4 regions of the Acidovorax facilis genome follow, and region 3 is predicted to be linked to each of the others. Evidence: predicted binding sites of a transcription regulator. Region 3 holds the regulator's gene; each other region holds the start of a gene.
The links. Region 3 encodes sigma-54, which starts transcription at its own class of promoters, with help from an activator protein. Its sites were predicted from a motif close to TGGCANGNAANCTGCTTT; they were not measured.
Positions count from the first base shown of each region.

Region 1 (4,038 bases), 790 kb from region 3:
AGTCCAGAGCACCCCACTGCCAGATCTGGCCAGCCTTGCCGGTCATGGCGTCGGCCACTTCCTTGGAGGCGTAGGCGTCAGGGCCCATCCAGAACCACACCATGTGGGCAATAGGCAGGTAGCTGAAGGTGAACCACAGCACCATGAACATCATGACGGCGCTGAACTTGATGCGCTCTGCGAACGCACCGACGATCAGGGCGCAGGTGATGCCGGCGAACGTGGCCTGGAAGGCGGCGAACACCACTTCTGGAATCACGACACCCTTGCTGAACGTGGCCGCGTTGGCAAACGTGCCTGCGGCGTTGTCCCAGATGCCTTTCATGAACAGGCGGTCAAAGCCACCGATGAACGCGCCGCCTTCGGTGAAGGCCAGGCTGTAGCCGTAGATGAACCACAGCACCACGATCATCGAGAACGTGACCATCACCTGCATCAGCACGGACAGCATGTTCTTGCTGCGCACCAGGCCACCGTAGAACAGCGCCAGGCCGGGCAGGACCATCAGGATCACGAGGATGGTGGAGGTCATCATCCAGGCGGTGTCACCCTTGTTGGGGACAGGAGCGGGTGCCTCGGCGGCAGCTGCGGGAGCGGCGGCCGCTGCCGCTGCGGGGGCTGCGGCAGCAGCAGGAGCCGGGGCTTCTGCGGCAGGAGCGGCAGCAGCCGGCTCGGAGGCGGCGGGCGCCTGTGCCAGGGACAAGTTGCCCATGGTCAGCAGACCCAGCCCCAGAATGAAGGAAGCAAGCAGTTTTTTCATGGCGTTTCTCTTCTTGGATGTAGTACGGCCGCGCCCTTACAGCGCTTCCTTGCCGGTTTCGCCAGTGCGGATGCGCACCACCTGCTCCAGGTGGGTCACGAAGATCTTGCCGTCGCCGATCTTGCCGGTGCGGGCGGCGCTTTCGATGGACTCGATCACGCGGTCCACGAGGTCGTCCGCCACAGCGGCTTCGATCTTGACCTTGGGCAGGAAGTCAACCACGTATTCCGCGCCGCGGTACAGCTCGGTGTGGCCCTTCTGGCGGCCAAAGCCCTTGACCTCAGTGACCGTGATGCCTTGCACGCCGATGTCCGAAAGCGCTTCACGCACCTCGTCCAGCTTGAAGGGCTTGATGATGGCTGTCACCATTTTCATTTTGGTTCCTCCGACATGGGCGCAGCAAGCGCCCATTGAGACTTGCTTACAGGGTTTTGGTGAGCGTGACGATCACGCGCGACTTGTTGACGTGGCCAAAGAAGGCCTTCTTGTTGGCACCCACCACGGCAGCGCCCAGCGACAGGCCACCGCCGAAGTCGTAGGCACCGCCCACGCTGTAGTCCATGTAGTTGGGCACGCCCAGGTCCTTGATGTCGCTGGCAAAGCGCGTGAAGCCGACCGAGGCCTTCACTGTGATGCTGGGGGCCACTTCCTGCGCAAACGCGAAGTTCAGGTAGCCGGTGTTGCGGCCCTTCAGGCCCGAGCCAGCCTTGGCGCCGGCAAAGCCGAAGTAGTCCTTGGAGATGGTGTGCGAATACTTGGCAGTGAAGGGGCCCATGGTGGCCGCGCCATACAGCTCGGTGGTGTTGCCGTTGCTGTTGCCAGGGTAGATGTAGGTCAGGGCGCCCACGTCCAGGTCGGCGCCGCCAGCCTTGAACTTGTAGCCGCCGTACAGGTCGGATTCGAGCGAGTTGTTGGCCAGCCAGTCCACGCTGGAGTTCCAGTTGCCCACGTACCAGCCGGTGTCGCCGAAGGCGTAGTCAAAACCGCCTTGCAGTGCAGGCTTGACCGCTTTGGACTTGGAAACGTCCTGGTCCTGGCCACGGAACTTGTAGTTGGTGGTCAGGCTGACATTGCCGGTGAGCTGGGCACTGGCCAGCATGGGAAGGGTTGCAACAAGGGCAACGCCCAGGGTCTTGATGATGGCGCGGGTCATGTTTCCTCCGGTTGGACAAAGTAGGGACGAGCGTTTTAAGCACGGACCGTGCCACGCCAGTGCAACCATTGCATCGCCTTCACATCGCCGTTGCGTTGCGTTACACCGATCCCCAAGTACAGTGACGGTGTGCGCGCGGACCATGTTGCACCTTGTTGGTGCACTACACAACAGGGCCGCGCTAAAAAACCATAAAACGCACCCATCTGGGGAGAAACCGCTTCATGAGTCTTGCTTTGGTGCAAAGCCGCGCCCTTCTGGGGCTGCAGGCGCCTTCTGTCACCGTCGAAGTGCATCTGGCCAATGGTTTGCCCAGCTTCACGCTGGTGGGCCTGGCCGAGGTGGAGGTCAAGGAGGCCCGCGAACGGGTGCGCTCGGCGCTGCAGAACGCGGGGCTGGAGTTCCCGCATAACAAGCGCATCACGGTAAACCTGGCACCAGCCGATCTGCCCAAGGACTCAGGGCGCTTCGATCTGCCGATTGCACTGGGCATCCTCGCCGCCAGCGGGCAGGTGGACGCAAGCCGTCTGGCGGGCTATGAGTTTGCGGGCGAGCTGTCGCTGTCGGGCGAACTGCGCCCCGTGCGCGGCGCGCTGGCCACCAGTCTGGCGCTGCAGACCCAGCAGATCACCGCGCAACTGGTGCTGCCCCCCGGCAGCGCTGAAGAGGCCGCCCTGGTGCCCGCCGCGCAGGTGGTGCGCGCACGGCATCTTCTGGATGTGGTGCGCGCCTTCCTGCCGCCGGGCAGCGTGGCTGCGGGCGATGCCGACGTGGCCAACGACGGCTGGACCCGCCTGCAGGCCACCCCCATGGCGGCGAGCACAGCAGGCCCCGACATGTGCGACGTGAAAGGCCAGGCCAGCGCCAAACGCGCGCTCGAGATTGCTGCCGCTGGCGGGCACAGCGTGCTCATGGCCGGGCCGCCGGGGTCGGGCAAGTCGATGCTGGCGCTGCGGTTTGCGGGGCTGCTGCCCGCGATGACCGTGGACGAGGCGCTGGAGAGCGCCGCCATTGCCAGCCTGGCCGGGCGCTTTCGCACCGACCAGTGGGGCCACAGGCCCACAGCCGCGCCACACCACACCGCCAGCGCAGTGGCCCTGGTGGGTGGCGGATCACCCCCCAGGCCCGGCGAAATTTCGTTGGCGCACAACGGAATCTTGTTTCTGGACGAACTGCCCGAGTTTCCGCGCGCTGCGCTGGAGGCCCTGCGCGAACCGCTGGAGACAGGACATATCACCATCTCCAGAGCGGCGCAGCGTGCGGATTTCCCCGCCCGGTTCCAGATGATTGCGGCCATGAACCCCTGCCCCTGCGGCTACCTGGGCTCCACCCAGCGCGCGTGCCGCTGCACGCCCGACCAGGTGAACCGCTACCAAGCCAAGCTCAGCGGCCCGCTGCTGGACCGCATTGACCTGCATGTGGAGGTGCCCGCCCTGCCCGCCGACCAGCTGGTGCAGGCACCCGCGGGCGAAGCCAGCGAGGCGATCCGCGAACGCGTGGCGCAGGCCCGCGCCGGGGCACTGGCACGGCAAGGCAAGACCAACCAGGCGCTGCAGGGCCAGGAGATCGACACCCACCTGCACCTGCAGGATGCCGCCGCCAAATTCCTCAACACCGCCGCCGCCCGCCTGGGCTGGTCGGCCCGCAGCACGCACCGTGCGCTGAAGGTCGCGCGCACCATTGCCGACCTGGCGGGTGCACCCTCGACCGAAGTGGGCCATGTGGCCGAGGCCGTGCAATACCGGCGCGTGCTGCGCAGCCCCGTCTGAGAGCCACAGGCGCCGATGCTGCACCGTGTGTGTCGCCTGCCACACATCAATTACTATAATTTTTATAGCAATACATATCCGTCAAATAAGCGCTAGCGGCTGATTTGAATCAAATTTCCGTGCAACCTGCTGCCAACCCGCGCCCACCCCCCGCCACAATCACCCCATGTCCAGCGTTCGCCCCACCAAAAAGACCACCGCCTCCATGGTTCCAGCCAACCCGGCGCCCGCACCCGAATCGGTGGATACCGGCTTTCTGCGCACCCTGGTGGGCTACAACGCGCGGCGCGCATCGCTGGCCGTGATCGAGGTGTTCATGGAGCGCATGGCGGTGTACCGCCTCAAGGTGGTGGATT
Region 1 covers NZ_CP192460.1:4,341,243-4,345,280, forward strand. Annotated here, with positions in the region: gene amt (ammonium transporter) at 1-760, opposite strand, end outside; gene glnK (P-II family nitrogen regulator) at 797-1,135, opposite strand; gene ACQ4MJ_RS19925 (TorF family putative porin) at 1,182-1,913, opposite strand; gene ACQ4MJ_RS19930 (YifB family Mg chelatase-like AAA ATPase) at 2,138-3,682, shown strand; gene ACQ4MJ_RS19935 (MarR family winged helix-turn-helix transcriptional regulator) at 3,849-4,038, shown strand, end outside.
Region 1: the regulator sigma-54 is predicted to act here: its motif matches at 1,950-1,967, upstream of ACQ4MJ_RS19925 (TorF family putative porin).

Region 2 (4,038 bases), 390 kb from region 3:
GAATTCGCTGCGGAACTCCAGCCGAGGCTGGGCGGGTGACCCAGGCTTGGCGGGCAGGGGCTCGCGCGTGACGATGGCATTTCCAAACAGCTGCACCTCCGAACCATCGGCGTTGGTCAGGGCGCGGTCTGCCGTGGCCACGGTGAGGCGGCCCTGCGGCGTCACCGAGCGCATGCGCGCTTTGTCGATCTCCAGCGTGTCGGAGTCGGGGTAGTGCCGCGCTTCTTCGCCCTGCACTTCGCTTTGCAGGCGCCCGCTCGCGTCAAAGCTTTTTACCGAGAACGACTTCATGAAATAGTCGGGCTGGTTGCCTTGTTGGCGCTCGATGGCAGGCAGCAGGGGCATGGGCGCGTTGCGCACCAGCCACCAGGTGCCCAGCGCCAGCAGCCCCATGAGCACGACGGGCAGATAGAGCGAGAACTGTTCCCAGCCCTGGCGGACCCAGTTGCGCATCACGGTGTTGCCTCCGGGCTAGGCACGACAACCTGGCAGGTGGGGAAAGAGCGCAGAAAACCCCGGTTCATGCGGTGTACTCCGCCAGCAGTGCGGCATAACGGCCCGAGGCCACCAGCAGCAGATCACACAGTTCGCGCGCGGCACCATCGCCGCCCCGGGCCTGCGTCACAAAATGGGCGGCGTGGCGCACTTCGGCCTGGGCGTTGGCCGGGGCGCACGCGAAAGCACTGCGGCGCATCACCGGCAGGTCGGGCCAGTCGTCACCCATCGCAGCAGCCTGGGACCAGTCCAGCCCCAGCGTGGCCAGCATCTGCTCAGCGGCGGGGCGTTTGTCTTCGGTGCCGAACACCGCGTGTTCGACCCCCAGCGCCTTCAGGCGCACGCGCAGCGGTGCGGAGTCGCGGCCCGTGATGACCGCAGGCGTGATGCCTGCCTTTTGCAGCAGCTTGAGCCCATGCCCGTCCAGCGTATTGAAGCGCTTGAGCGTTTCGCCCGATTCGCTGAAATACAGGCCGCCATCGGTCAGAACGCCATCGACATCAAAGAAAGCGATACGCACGCTCTGGGCGCGCAGCAGCAGCTCGGGGGGAAATTGCAGCACGGGCAGGGTCATTTCAATAAGAGGCATGCAGATCGAACGGGCACAGCCAAGACCAGTGCACCCGTGGAACCGGCTTCGCCGGGCCACCGGGTGCGTCCCCTAAGGGGGAAGGCGCGCAGCGACTCAGGGGGGTCATATGAAGTGAGGTCATATGACTTTGGCTCGCATCAGGTCGCCGATGTGTACCACGCCCGTCAGCAGGCCAGCGGCGTCCACCACCAGCACGCTGGTGATGGCATGCGCCTCCATCATTTCGGCGGCGTCCACCGCAAGGGCATCCGGGGCAATGCGGCGCGGGTGGGGGTGCATGACCTGGCCCGCCGTGGCCGTGCGCAGGTCGGCCCCGGCCTCGATGCGGCGGCGCAGGTCGCCGTCGGTGAAGATCCCCAGCACCTGGCCGGCGGCATCCACGATGGCCGAGGCGCCCAGGCCCTTGGCACTCATTTCGCGCATAAGGTCGCTGAAGGAGGCGTCGGGCGCCACACGCGGCACCTCGCTGCCGGTGCGCATGACATCGCTCACATGGGTGAGCAGCTTGCGCCCCAGCGCACCGCCAGGGTGCGAACGGGCAAAGTCTTCAGGGCGGAAGCCCCGGGCGTCGAGCAGGGCTACGGCCAGCGCGTCACCCATGGCCAGCTGGGCTGTGGTGCTGGCGGTGGGGGCCAGGTTCAGGGGACAGGCCTCACGCTCCACGCTGCAGTCGAGCACCAGGTCGGCATGGCGGGCGAGCGTGGACTGCAGCCCGCCGGTCATCGCGATCAGCGGGGCGCCCAGGCGCTTGAGCACGGGCAGGATGGCCGTCAGTTCACCACTTTCGCCACTGTTGGAGATCGCCAGGACCAGGTCGTCGCCCGTGACCATGCCCAGATCGCCGTGGCTGGCCTCGGCCGGGTGCACAAAAAACGCCGGCGTGCCCGTAGATGCCAGCGTGGCTGCAATCTTGCGGCCCACGTGGCCGCTTTTGCCCATGCCCATCACCACCACACGGCCACGGGCCTGCAGCACCATCAACACAGCCTCGGCAAACACGCCATCGACGCGGGCCGCCAGCCCGGTCAGCGCCGCCGCCTCAATGTCAAAGGTCTCGCGGGCCAGGCGCAGGGCCTGTTCGGCGTCAAAAGGGGGCAGCGTGGCGGGCACAGGGATCATCCGGTGGATTCTATCGACCGGGCATGCCTGCGCGGGTGGCAGATTTTTTGCCCTGGCTCTGGCATGGACCCTGCTTCGGACAGAAAACACCGAGGGCCGCAGGAAGGCTCGGATAGCATCGAACCATGTCCTCACTCGCCCTCACCTTGCTTTACCTGTTGGCCGCAGTGCTGGGTGTTGTGGTCTGCCGCAGCCTCAAGCTGCCACCCATGCTCGGCTACCTGGCTGCGGGGGTGCTCATTGGCCCCCATGCGCTGGCGCTGACGCAGAACTCGGAAGGGGTGCGGCACCTGGGCGAGTTTGGCGTGGTGTTCTTGATGTTCGCCATCGGGCTGGAGTTCAGCCTGCCCAAGCTGCGCGCCATGCGGCGCCAGGTGTTCGGCCTGGGGCTGATGCAGGTGGTGCTGACGATGGTGGTGGTCACCGGCGCGGCACTGGTGCTCTCCCGCTGGGTGGGCGGCGTGTGGGATATGGGCTGGCAGACGGCGCTGGCGCTCTCGGGCGTGATGGCGATGAGCAGCACGGCCATTGTGGTCAAGCTCATGGCCGAGCGGGCCGAGCTCGAAAGCGAACATGGCCGCCGCGTGATGGGCATTCTGCTGTTCCAGGATCTGGCCGTGGTGCCGCTGCTGGTGTTGATCCCCGCGCTGAGTTCCTCGTCAGACCAGCTGCTGACCGCGCTGGCGTGGGCGCTGGTCAAGGCCACGGTGCTGGTGGGCATTCTGCTCACGGGCGGGCAGCGGTTCATGCGCTGGTGGCTCACGCTGGTGGCGCGGCGCAAGAGCGAGGAGCTGTTCATGCTCAACCTGCTGCTGATCACGCTGGGCCTGGCCTGGCTGACCGAACTGGCGGGGCTGAGCTTGGCGCTGGGCGCCTTCATCGCGGGCGTGCTGGTGTCCGAGACAGAGTACAAGCACCAGGTGGGCACGGACATCCGCCCGTTTCACGACGTGCTGCTGGGGCTGTTTTTCATCACCATCGGCATGATGCTGGACTGGCACATCCTGGTGGACCGCTGGGCGCTGGTGCTGGCCCTGCTGACGGTGCCGCTGGTGGTCAAGCTGGGGATCATCCTGGTGCTGGCCCGCAGCATGGGGGCCACCACGGGCGTCGCCCTGCGCACCGGGCTCTACCTGGCCCAGGCGGGGGAGTTCGGATTTGTGCTGCTGTCGCTCACGCAGGCCAACGGGCTGGTGCAGCCCGCGCTGATGAACCCCATCCTGGCGGCCATGGTGCTGTCCATGCTGGCGACGCCCTTCCTCATCATGTACAGCAACCGCATCGTGATGAAGCTGGTGGCCAGCGACTGGCTGCAGCAGTCGCTGCAGATGACGTCCATCGCGCGCAAATCCATCAACACCAGCAAACACGTGATCATCTGCGGCTACGGCCGCTGCGGACAAAACCTGGCGCGCATGCTGGAGCATGAAGGCATCCCCTACATGGCGCTGGACCTGGACCCGGACCGTGTGCGCCAGGCCGCCGCTGCGGGCGATTCGGTGGTGTATGGCGACGCCACCCGCCTGCAGGCGCTGATGGCCGCTGGCCTGGTGCGTGCCAGCGCGGTGGCGATCACCTACATCGACGTGCCGGCCGCCCTGAAGGTGCTGGCCAACGCGCGCTCGCACGCACCGCAGGTGCCCGTGGTGGTGCGCACGCAGGACGACCTGCACCTGGACAAGCTGCAAGAGGCGGGCGCCACCGAGGTCGTGCCCGAGGCCATCGAAGGCTCGCTCATGCTCGCCAGCCACGCGCTGGCCCTGGTGGGCGTACCCATGCGCCGCGTGCTGCGCCTGGTGCAGGACCAGCGCGATGCGCGCTACAACCTGCTG
Region 2 covers NZ_CP192460.1:4,745,008-4,749,045, reverse strand. Annotated here, with positions in the region: gene lptC (LPS export ABC transporter periplasmic protein LptC) at 1-453, opposite strand, end outside; gene ACQ4MJ_RS21775 (KdsC family phosphatase) at 521-1,084, opposite strand; gene ACQ4MJ_RS21770 (KpsF/GutQ family sugar-phosphate isomerase) at 1,205-2,206, opposite strand; gene ACQ4MJ_RS21765 (monovalent cation:proton antiporter family protein) at 2,332-4,038, shown strand, end outside.
Region 2: the regulator sigma-54 is predicted to act here: its motif matches at 2,242-2,259, upstream of ACQ4MJ_RS21770 (KpsF/GutQ family sugar-phosphate isomerase).

Region 3 (4,038 bases):
AGAGATCGTTCTCGGAGCGGTACGGGCGGTGCGCCAACTGCACCAGTACGCGCTGGGCCAGTCGGCTGTGCAGGTTGAGCAGCAGCGCCTCGCGCCACGAGGCGCGCAGCAGCACGCCGCCGCGGCCGACGAGCAGGTCTTGCCCCGTGAGGCCGGTGATGCCATGCACCTCGTCGGCCAGAAAGCCCTCCACACCAGCGGCGCAGGGGAGAAAAAGTTGGAGTTGGTTCATGTCGATGGGGAGGATACGCGCTCAGACAATGCGTGGGAATCCGGCGTTCCCGCGCGGGCCAGCAGCAATTGGCGGATGGATTCGGGGATCGGCGCCACCTTGCGGTCGGCCTTGCCGATGAAGACGATGCCGATCTTGCCGCGCGCCACCTCGCGGCCTGAGGTCTTCTCGGTCATGCAAAACACCAGGTCAAACCCATAGCGGTTGAAGTCCGCAGGCGCCATCTCCACGCGCATGGTTTCACCGTGGAAACCTTCGGACTTGTACTGCGCCACGATGTCGCCGACCACGATGGACAGCCCGCCCACGTCGGCCTCGGGGTAGCCCAGCGACTGGAAGAAGCGCACCCGCGCTTCAGAGACCAGGCTCAGCAGTTGCGCGTTGTCCAGGTGCCCGCCTTGGTTGACGTGGCTGATGTAGATCTGCAGCTCGGTGGCAAAGCCGAAGTGCGGGGGGAGGTCGAAGACGATGCGGGCCATGGTGGGGTGGCGGATAGAAAAACGAAAAATTCAAACAGGGCGAGCCATGCGCCCCCAACCGGGGTACCTACAGCGCCTTGCGCAGGTTGGCCGGCGCGATCTTGAGCGCCTCGCGGTACTTGGCCACGGTGCGGCGTGCGCACTCGATGCCCTGTTCCTTGAGCATCTCGGCGATCTGGCTGTCGGACAGCGGCTTGGCGGGGCTTTCTGCGGCCACAAACTGCTTGATGAGGGCGCGCACGGCGGTGCTGGACGCGTTGCCGCCGGTCTCGGTACCCAGGCCCGAGCCAAAGAAGTACTTCAGCTCATACGTGCCAATTGGCGTGGCCATGTATTTGGCGGTGGTCACGCGGCTGATGGTGGATTCGTGCAGGCCCAGTTCGTCGGCGATGTCGCGCAGCACCAGCGGGCGCATGGCCAACTCGCCGTGGGTGAAGAAGCTTTTTTGCCGCTCCACGATGGCGCGCGAGACGCGCAGGATGGTGTCAAAGCGCTGCTGGATGTTCTTGATGAACCAGCGGGCCTCCTGCAGGCGCTGCTGCATGCCCTGGTGGCCCTCGCCGCCCTTGTGGCCGCGCAGGGCGCCAGCATAGATGTCGTGCACGCGCAGGCGCGGCATCACATCGGGGTTGAGGCTGACGATGAAGTTGTGCTGGCCATCGCGTCCATTGGCACGCCCGGCTTTGCGCACGATGACATCGGGAATGATGATGTTGCGCTCCACGTCGGCAAAGCGACGGCCGGGGCGAGGCTCCAGGCGAGCGATCAGCGCCATGGCGGCGCGGGTGCGCTCTTCGCCGTCGCCACACAGCTGCGTCAGGCGGCGGATATCGCGGCGGGCCAGCATCTCCAGCGGCTGCTGACAAATGCGCAGCGCGGTCTGCACCGTGTCGGGGTCAGCATCGCTGTCCTCGTCGGCAGCCAGCGCCGTGAGCTGCAGCGTCAGGCATTCGGCCAGGTTGCGCGCACCCACGCCGGTGGGCTCCAGGCTTTGCAGCAGGCGCTGGGCCACGGTGAAGCGGTGCACCAGCTCTTCGATTTGCTCCAGGTCGTCCGGCCCGGCCAGGCTGATGGCCAGCTCTTCCAGCGGCTCTTCGAGGTAGCCGTCGTCGTTGAGCGATTCAATGAGAAAACGCAGCGCGGCGCGGTCGATCTCGGACAAGCGCAGCGCCAGCGCCTGACGGTGCAAAAAGGCGGTCAGCGATTCATGCGAACGGGCCAGCTCGGTGGCGTCGGCCTCGTCGCCTTCGGAGTCGTTGCGGTTGCGGGCGGGCGCATCCCCGCCCCACTCCGCGTCGTTGGGCGCCATTTCTACCGTGCCGTCACCGCTCCAGTCAGGCTCGTCAGCGCCAGCACTCGGTGCTTCAGCATCATTTTGGCCTTCAGCGCTTGTGCTGCTTGCGCTGCTAGCTCCTGAAAATATAGCATCATCAGCACTGTACTCATCAGGCTGCGCGGGCGTGTCGGCGGCTTCCAGGCCAAACTCCTCGCGCGGAGCTTCGTCGGCATTGCGTTCGAGGAACGGGTTTTCGTCGAGCATCTGCTCGACTTCCTGCGAGAGTTCGAGCGTGGACAACTGCAGCAGCCGGATGGACTGCTGAAGCTGGGGGGTCAATGCAAGATGCTGCGAGACGCGCAGCGAGAGTCCAGGCTTCATCACATCCTGAAGTGTTCGCCAAGGTAAACACGTCGTACCTCGGCGTTGTCCACGATCTCGGACGGCGTGCCCTGCGCGAGCACGCGGCCATCGCTGATGATGAAGGCGTGGTCGCAGATGCCCAGGGTTTCGCGCACATTGTGGTCGGTGATGAGCACACCAATGCCCCGCGCCTTCAGGAAGCCGATGATGCGCTGGATCTCGATCACGGCAATGGGGTCGATGCCGGCAAAGGGCTCGTCCAGCAGGATGAAACGCGGTTGAGTGGCCAGGGCCCGGGCAATCTCGACGCGGCGGCGCTCGCCGCCGGACAGGGCCATGGCGGGCGAGGCGCGCAGGTGGTCCACGCGCAGCTCCTGCAGCAGGGCCGTCAGGCGCTCCTCGATGGCGTCGCGCGAGAGCGGCTGGCCGTCATCACCACGCTGCAGTTCCAGCACGGCGCGCACGTTCTCTTCGACTGTGAGTTTGCGAAAGATCGAGGCTTCCTGCGGCAGGTACGACAGGCCCAGGCGCGAGCGCCGGTGGATGGGCATGTGGGCCACCGATTGGCCGTCGATGCGGATGTCTCCCTCGTCGCTGCGCACCAGGCCCACGATCATGTAGAACGAGGTGGTCTTGCCCGCGCCGTTGGGGCCGAGCAGCCCCACGACCTCACCTTTTTGCACGACCAGCGAAACGTCCTTGACGACCTTGCGGCTGCCATAAGACTTCGCCAGGTGCTGCACCTCCAGGCGGCTGCCCGCCTGGGAATCAGGCCCCAGGCGGCTACCCGCCTGAGTGTCAGGGCCGGTACTCACAGCGGGCCCACTCACTTGGCGCCGCCGCCAAGGCTGTTGCTGGGGCGCAGCGCCGGGGCTGAGGCCGGGGACGCCGCCTCGGGGGCCGCCGCAGCGGGCGGTGGATCTTTGGGGGCCAGCACGGCGCGCACGCGGCTGCCCGGTGCGGGGGCATCGCCCGCAGCGTTGGTGGCGGTGCGCTTTCCGTCCACGGAGAACACGTCGGTCAGGTTGTTGTAGACAATCACGGCGCCGGTGATCTCGTCGCTGAGCACAGCGCCCCGGTAGCGGCGCAGCTCGGCACGGGTGATGAAGCGGACGTTGTCGGCCTTGCCGTCGTACTCGATGACTTCGCTCTCGCCTTCAATGAACTCCTCGGGTGCTCCCGGCAGGGTGTCGCGCTTTTGCCGGAAGAAGGCGCGCTTGCCGGGCTCTGCCGTGACCACACCGTACTGGTAGCCATCGGCATCCTGGCGCACATCCAGCCGCGCGCCGCGCAGCACGATGGAGCCCTTGGTCATGACCACGCGGCCAGAGAACACGCTGGTCTGCTTGAGTTCATCGTGGCGCAAAGCGTCCGCCTCGATGTTCATGGGCTTGGCGCGGTCGGCCTTTTCGGCATGGGCCACACCGAAGGTGCAGGCCAGGGCCGCGAGCAGGAGGATCGGAAGGAGGCGATGGTTCATAGGGCACGAATCTTGCAATCATTGTAGCCACCCCGTCGCGTTCCTCCATGAAAAAAGCCCGCATGTGCGGGCTTTTGCCAATGGGAACCGGCGGCCGGGCGAAAACCGTCAGCCTTTGCGGGCCACTGCCGCCAGATGTTCCACCACCTGCAGCACGTTTTGCATGCTGCCCGCCATGGTGCCATCGGTGTAGAACTTGCCCGCCACA
Region 3 covers NZ_CP192460.1:5,134,275-5,138,312, reverse strand. Annotated here, with positions in the region: gene ACQ4MJ_RS23545 (THUMP domain-containing class I SAM-dependent RNA methyltransferase) at 1-232, opposite strand, end outside; gene ACQ4MJ_RS23540 (acyl-CoA thioesterase) at 229-711, opposite strand; gene ACQ4MJ_RS23535 (RNA polymerase factor sigma-54) at 779-2,368, opposite strand; gene lptB (LPS export ABC transporter ATP-binding protein) at 2,368-3,165, opposite strand; gene lptA (lipopolysaccharide transport periplasmic protein LptA) at 3,177-3,830, opposite strand; gene ACQ4MJ_RS23520 (thiol:disulfide interchange protein DsbA/DsbL) at 3,939-4,038, opposite strand, start outside.

Region 4 (4,038 bases), 2.2 Mb from region 3:
CCTTGACGGTGGGGATCTTGTATTTGTCCACCGCATCGGCAATGCGGCGCAGTTCGTCGGCCGTGGTCTCCCCGCCCCACATGCGGGGGATCACGCTGTAGGTGCCGTCTTTCTGGATGTTGGCGTGGCTGCGTTCGTTGATGAAGCGGCTTTGCGGGTCGTCCTTGGCTTCTTTCGGCCAGGTGCTGATGAGGTAGTAATTGACCGCCGGGCGGCAGGTGGCGCAGCCGTTGGGCGTCTTCCATTCCATGAACTTGAACACCTCGGCAATGCTGACCAGCTTGCTGCCGCGGATCGCGTCACGCACGGCCTGGTGGCCGTGGTCGGTGCAGCCGCAGATGGCCTTGGTCTTGGGCGTGGCGCTGTAGTCGCCACCGGCGGTGAACATGATGATCTGTTCCACCAGCCCCGTGCACGAGCCACAGCTGGCGCTGGCCTTCGTATGCTTGCGTACTTCATCCAGTGTGAACAGGCCTTTGTCCTTGATGGCCTTGCAGATGGCGCCCTTGGTCACGCCGTTGCAGCCGCATACCTCGTCGCTGTCCTGCATGGCGGCAGCCTTGCTCTGGCCCTGGTGGCCGGTGTCGCCCAGGTGCGATTCGCCAAACATCAGCTTGTCGCGGATGTCAGTCACGCTGCGGCCATCGCGCAGCAGCTTGAAGTACCAGCTGCCGTCCACAGTGTCGCCATACAGGCAGGCGCCCACGAGCTTGTCGTCTTTGATGACGAGCTTTTTGTACACGCCACCGAAGGGGTCGCTCATCACGATCTCCTCGGTGTCGTCTCCTCCTTGAAAGTCTCCGGCCGAGAACAGGTCGATGCCCGTCACCTTGAGCTTGGTGGACGTGAGCGAGCCCTGGTAGCGGCCGATGCCGAATTCGGCCAAATGGTTGGCCAGCACCTTGCCCTGCTCGAACAGCGGGGCCACCAGGCCATAGGCAATGCCCCGGTGCGCGGCGCATTCGCCCACGGCGTAGATGCGGGCGTCGGTGGTGGTCTGCAGCGTGTCGCTGACCACAATGCCGCGGTTCACGTGCAGGCGCATCTTTTCGGCCAGGGCGGTGTTGGGGCGGATGCCCACGGCCATCACCACCAGGTCGGCAGGCACCTCGGTGCCGTCCTTGAACTTCACGCTGGCCACGCGGCCTTCGGCGTTGCCCACCAGCACTTGTGTTTGTGCTTTCATCAAGAACTGCATGCCGCGCTCCTGCAGCGACTTTTGCAGCATCTTCCCGGCCACGTCGTCCAGCTGCCGTTCCATCAGCCAGTCGCCCACATGCACCACGCTCACTTGCATGCCGCGCTTCATCAGGCCGTTGGCGGCCTCCAGGCCCAGCAGGCCGCCGCCGATGACCACGGCATGCTTGTACGTGGCGGCCGCGTCGATCATGGCCTGTGTGTCGGCAATGTCGCGGTAGGCCAACACGCCCTGCAAGTCTTTGCCGGGGATGGGCAGGATGAAGGGGTTGGAGCCTGTGGCGAGGATCAGTCGGTCGTATTCGGCGGTGACCACCGTGCCATCCTTGCTGGTGGCGCTGACCACGCGGCGCACGCGGTCCACGTCGGTCACCGTAAAACCGGTGTGCAGCGTGATGTGATTGTCGGCATACCAGGACCAATCGTTCAGAATGATCTCGTCGATGGTCTGCTCGCCGGCCAGCACGGGCGAGAGCAGGATGCGGTTGTAGTTGGGGTGGGGCTCGGCCCCAAACACCGTGATGTCGTAAAGATCAGGGGCAATCTTGAGCAGCTCTTCCAGCGTGCGCACACCGGCCATGCCGTTTCCTACCATCACCAGCTTGAGCTTTTTCATCGTGACTCCGTCGGTTCTATCGCCTGGGCGATTCGAAAAACAAAAAAGGCGTCCACACGATGCCGTTTCGAATTCCTGTCGAAACCGCATGTGCGGACGCCTTCGTCCGGGCAATCCACCCCTGCGCCATTGCACGGGTGGATTGCGTGACCCTGTGGGGTCGTTGCTGGAGTTAAGCAATGCTTGTGCCAGTCGATTTGCACTGAGGTGGGGCGGCTTCTGGGGGTGTTTTGAGACCCGCGTGTGGGGGGTGGTGCAGTGCTGCCCCGGCTCTGCGCAGGCGCCACGGGGGTATGCCCTTGTCTGGCGCGGGGTGCACCACCTTGGGCACGGAACCTGCAAGGAGCTGGTGCATGACTTTTGAACTGGATTTCGGCCACACCTCGCAGGCTGGGCGCAAGGAGGTGAACGAAGACTTCGCCGCGCTCGTGCTGGGCCAGGGGCGCGACCGTGAGCGCGGAGCCATCGCGGCCATCGCCGACGGCGTGAGCACCGGCGGCAATGGCCGCGAGGCCGCCCAGACTTCAGTGAACACGCTGGTGAACGACTACTTCGCCACGCCCGACACCTGGGACACCACGGTGGCGCTGGACCGCATCCTGTCCGCACACAACGGCTGGCTCGCCTCCATGAACCGGCGCCGCCAGCCTGCGGTGGGGTTGACCACGCTGACCGCGCTGGTGCTGTGTGGCCAGTCCTACACGCTGGCCCATGTGGGAGACACGCGCGCCTACCTGGTGCGCGAGGGCCGCCTGCAGCAGCTGACCACCGACCACGTCATGGCGCAGCACGATCTCAGGCACCAGCTCACCCGCGCCATGGGCCTGGACGACCACGTGGTGGTGGACTACAGCCAGGGCGAGCTGCGCAGCGGCGACCTGTTTGTGCTGCTGTCGGACGGCGTGCACGGCAGCGTGCCCGAGCGCGAACTGCGCCAGCTGCTGCGCCAGGAGATACCGGCCCAGGCGCTCACCGACGAGCTGGTGCAGGTTGCCCTGCGCCGTGGCAGCAGCGACAACGTGACCGCGCTGGTGGTGCGGGTGCAGGGCGCGCTGGAGGCCACGCTGCAAGACGAATCGCGCCGCGCCCAGGACCTGCCCGTGCTGCCCCTGCTCAAGGTGGGCGACACCGTGGACGGCCTCACGGTGACAGCCATCGTGGCCGACAACGGCATCCACCGGCTGTACCAGGTGCGCGACGGGGCCACGCAGCGGCTGTATGCCCTCAAGACCCTGCTGCCCGCGCGCGCCCACGACGCCGAAGAACGCGCCACGCTGGCGCACGAGGCCTGGGTGGCGCGGCGCATGCAGTCGGGCCAGGCCGCCGCCCATCTGGCGAGGCTCAACGACTGGCCGGTGGGAGACGGCGGCTTTGGCGATGGCGCCGCAGCCAGCGCGTTTTACCTGCTGTACGACTGGCATTCCGGCGACACGCTGGGGCAGCGCCTGCGCCATCGCCAGCACCTGGCCGTGGGGCAGGTTGTGACGGTGACCGTGCAGGCCGCGCGCGTGCTGGGCTGGCTGCACCGCCAGGGCGTGGTGCACCGCGACATCAAGCCCGACAACCTGCACCTGGGCGACGACGGGGTGCTGCGTGTGCTGGACCTGGGCGTGGCCCTCTCAGGCCGCGAGCCCGAGGCCACCCGCCGCCTGCACGCCGGAACCCCCAGCTACATGAACCCGGAGCAGTGGCCGGGCTATGAAAAGGGCGGCGACCCCTCCGGTCAGTTGCCCGACGCGGGCAGCGACCTGTTTGCGCTGGGGGTCACGCTGTACCAGCTGCTCAGCCACGGGCGCCTGCCCTATGGCGAGGTGGTGCAGTACCAGCTGGGCCGCTACCACCGCGACCCGGTGCCCCCCAGCCGCCACAACCCGGGCGTGCCGATCTGGCTCGACCAGATTGCCCTGAAGGCCGTGGCCCGCAACCGCGCCCAGCGTTTTGAAACTGCCGAGGAACTGCTGCTGGCCCTGGAACGCGGCGCTTCACGCCCCCTGTCGGCGACCGGGCCCCAGCCGCTGATGCAGCGCGATGCCACGGCCCTGTGGAAGATCGCTCTGGCCGTGAGCGTGCTGGTGAATGTGTTGTTGATTTATTGGCTGCTGTTTTTGCCGCGGTGAGCTTTCGCGGCGATTTGCTATTAAAAACATAGCTTTTAGCGCTTATGAGATAAGCGCTGGGGCTTGTTTTTGTCAAAGACCAGTGCATGCACGACGCCCGTTGAGCGA
Region 4 covers NZ_CP192460.1:2,955,651-2,959,688, reverse strand. Annotated here, with positions in the region: gene nirB (nitrite reductase large subunit NirB) at 1-1,813, opposite strand, end outside; gene ACQ4MJ_RS13550 (protein kinase domain-containing protein) at 2,167-3,930, shown strand.
Region 4: the regulator sigma-54 is predicted to act here: its motif matches at 1,987-2,004, upstream of nirB (nitrite reductase large subunit NirB).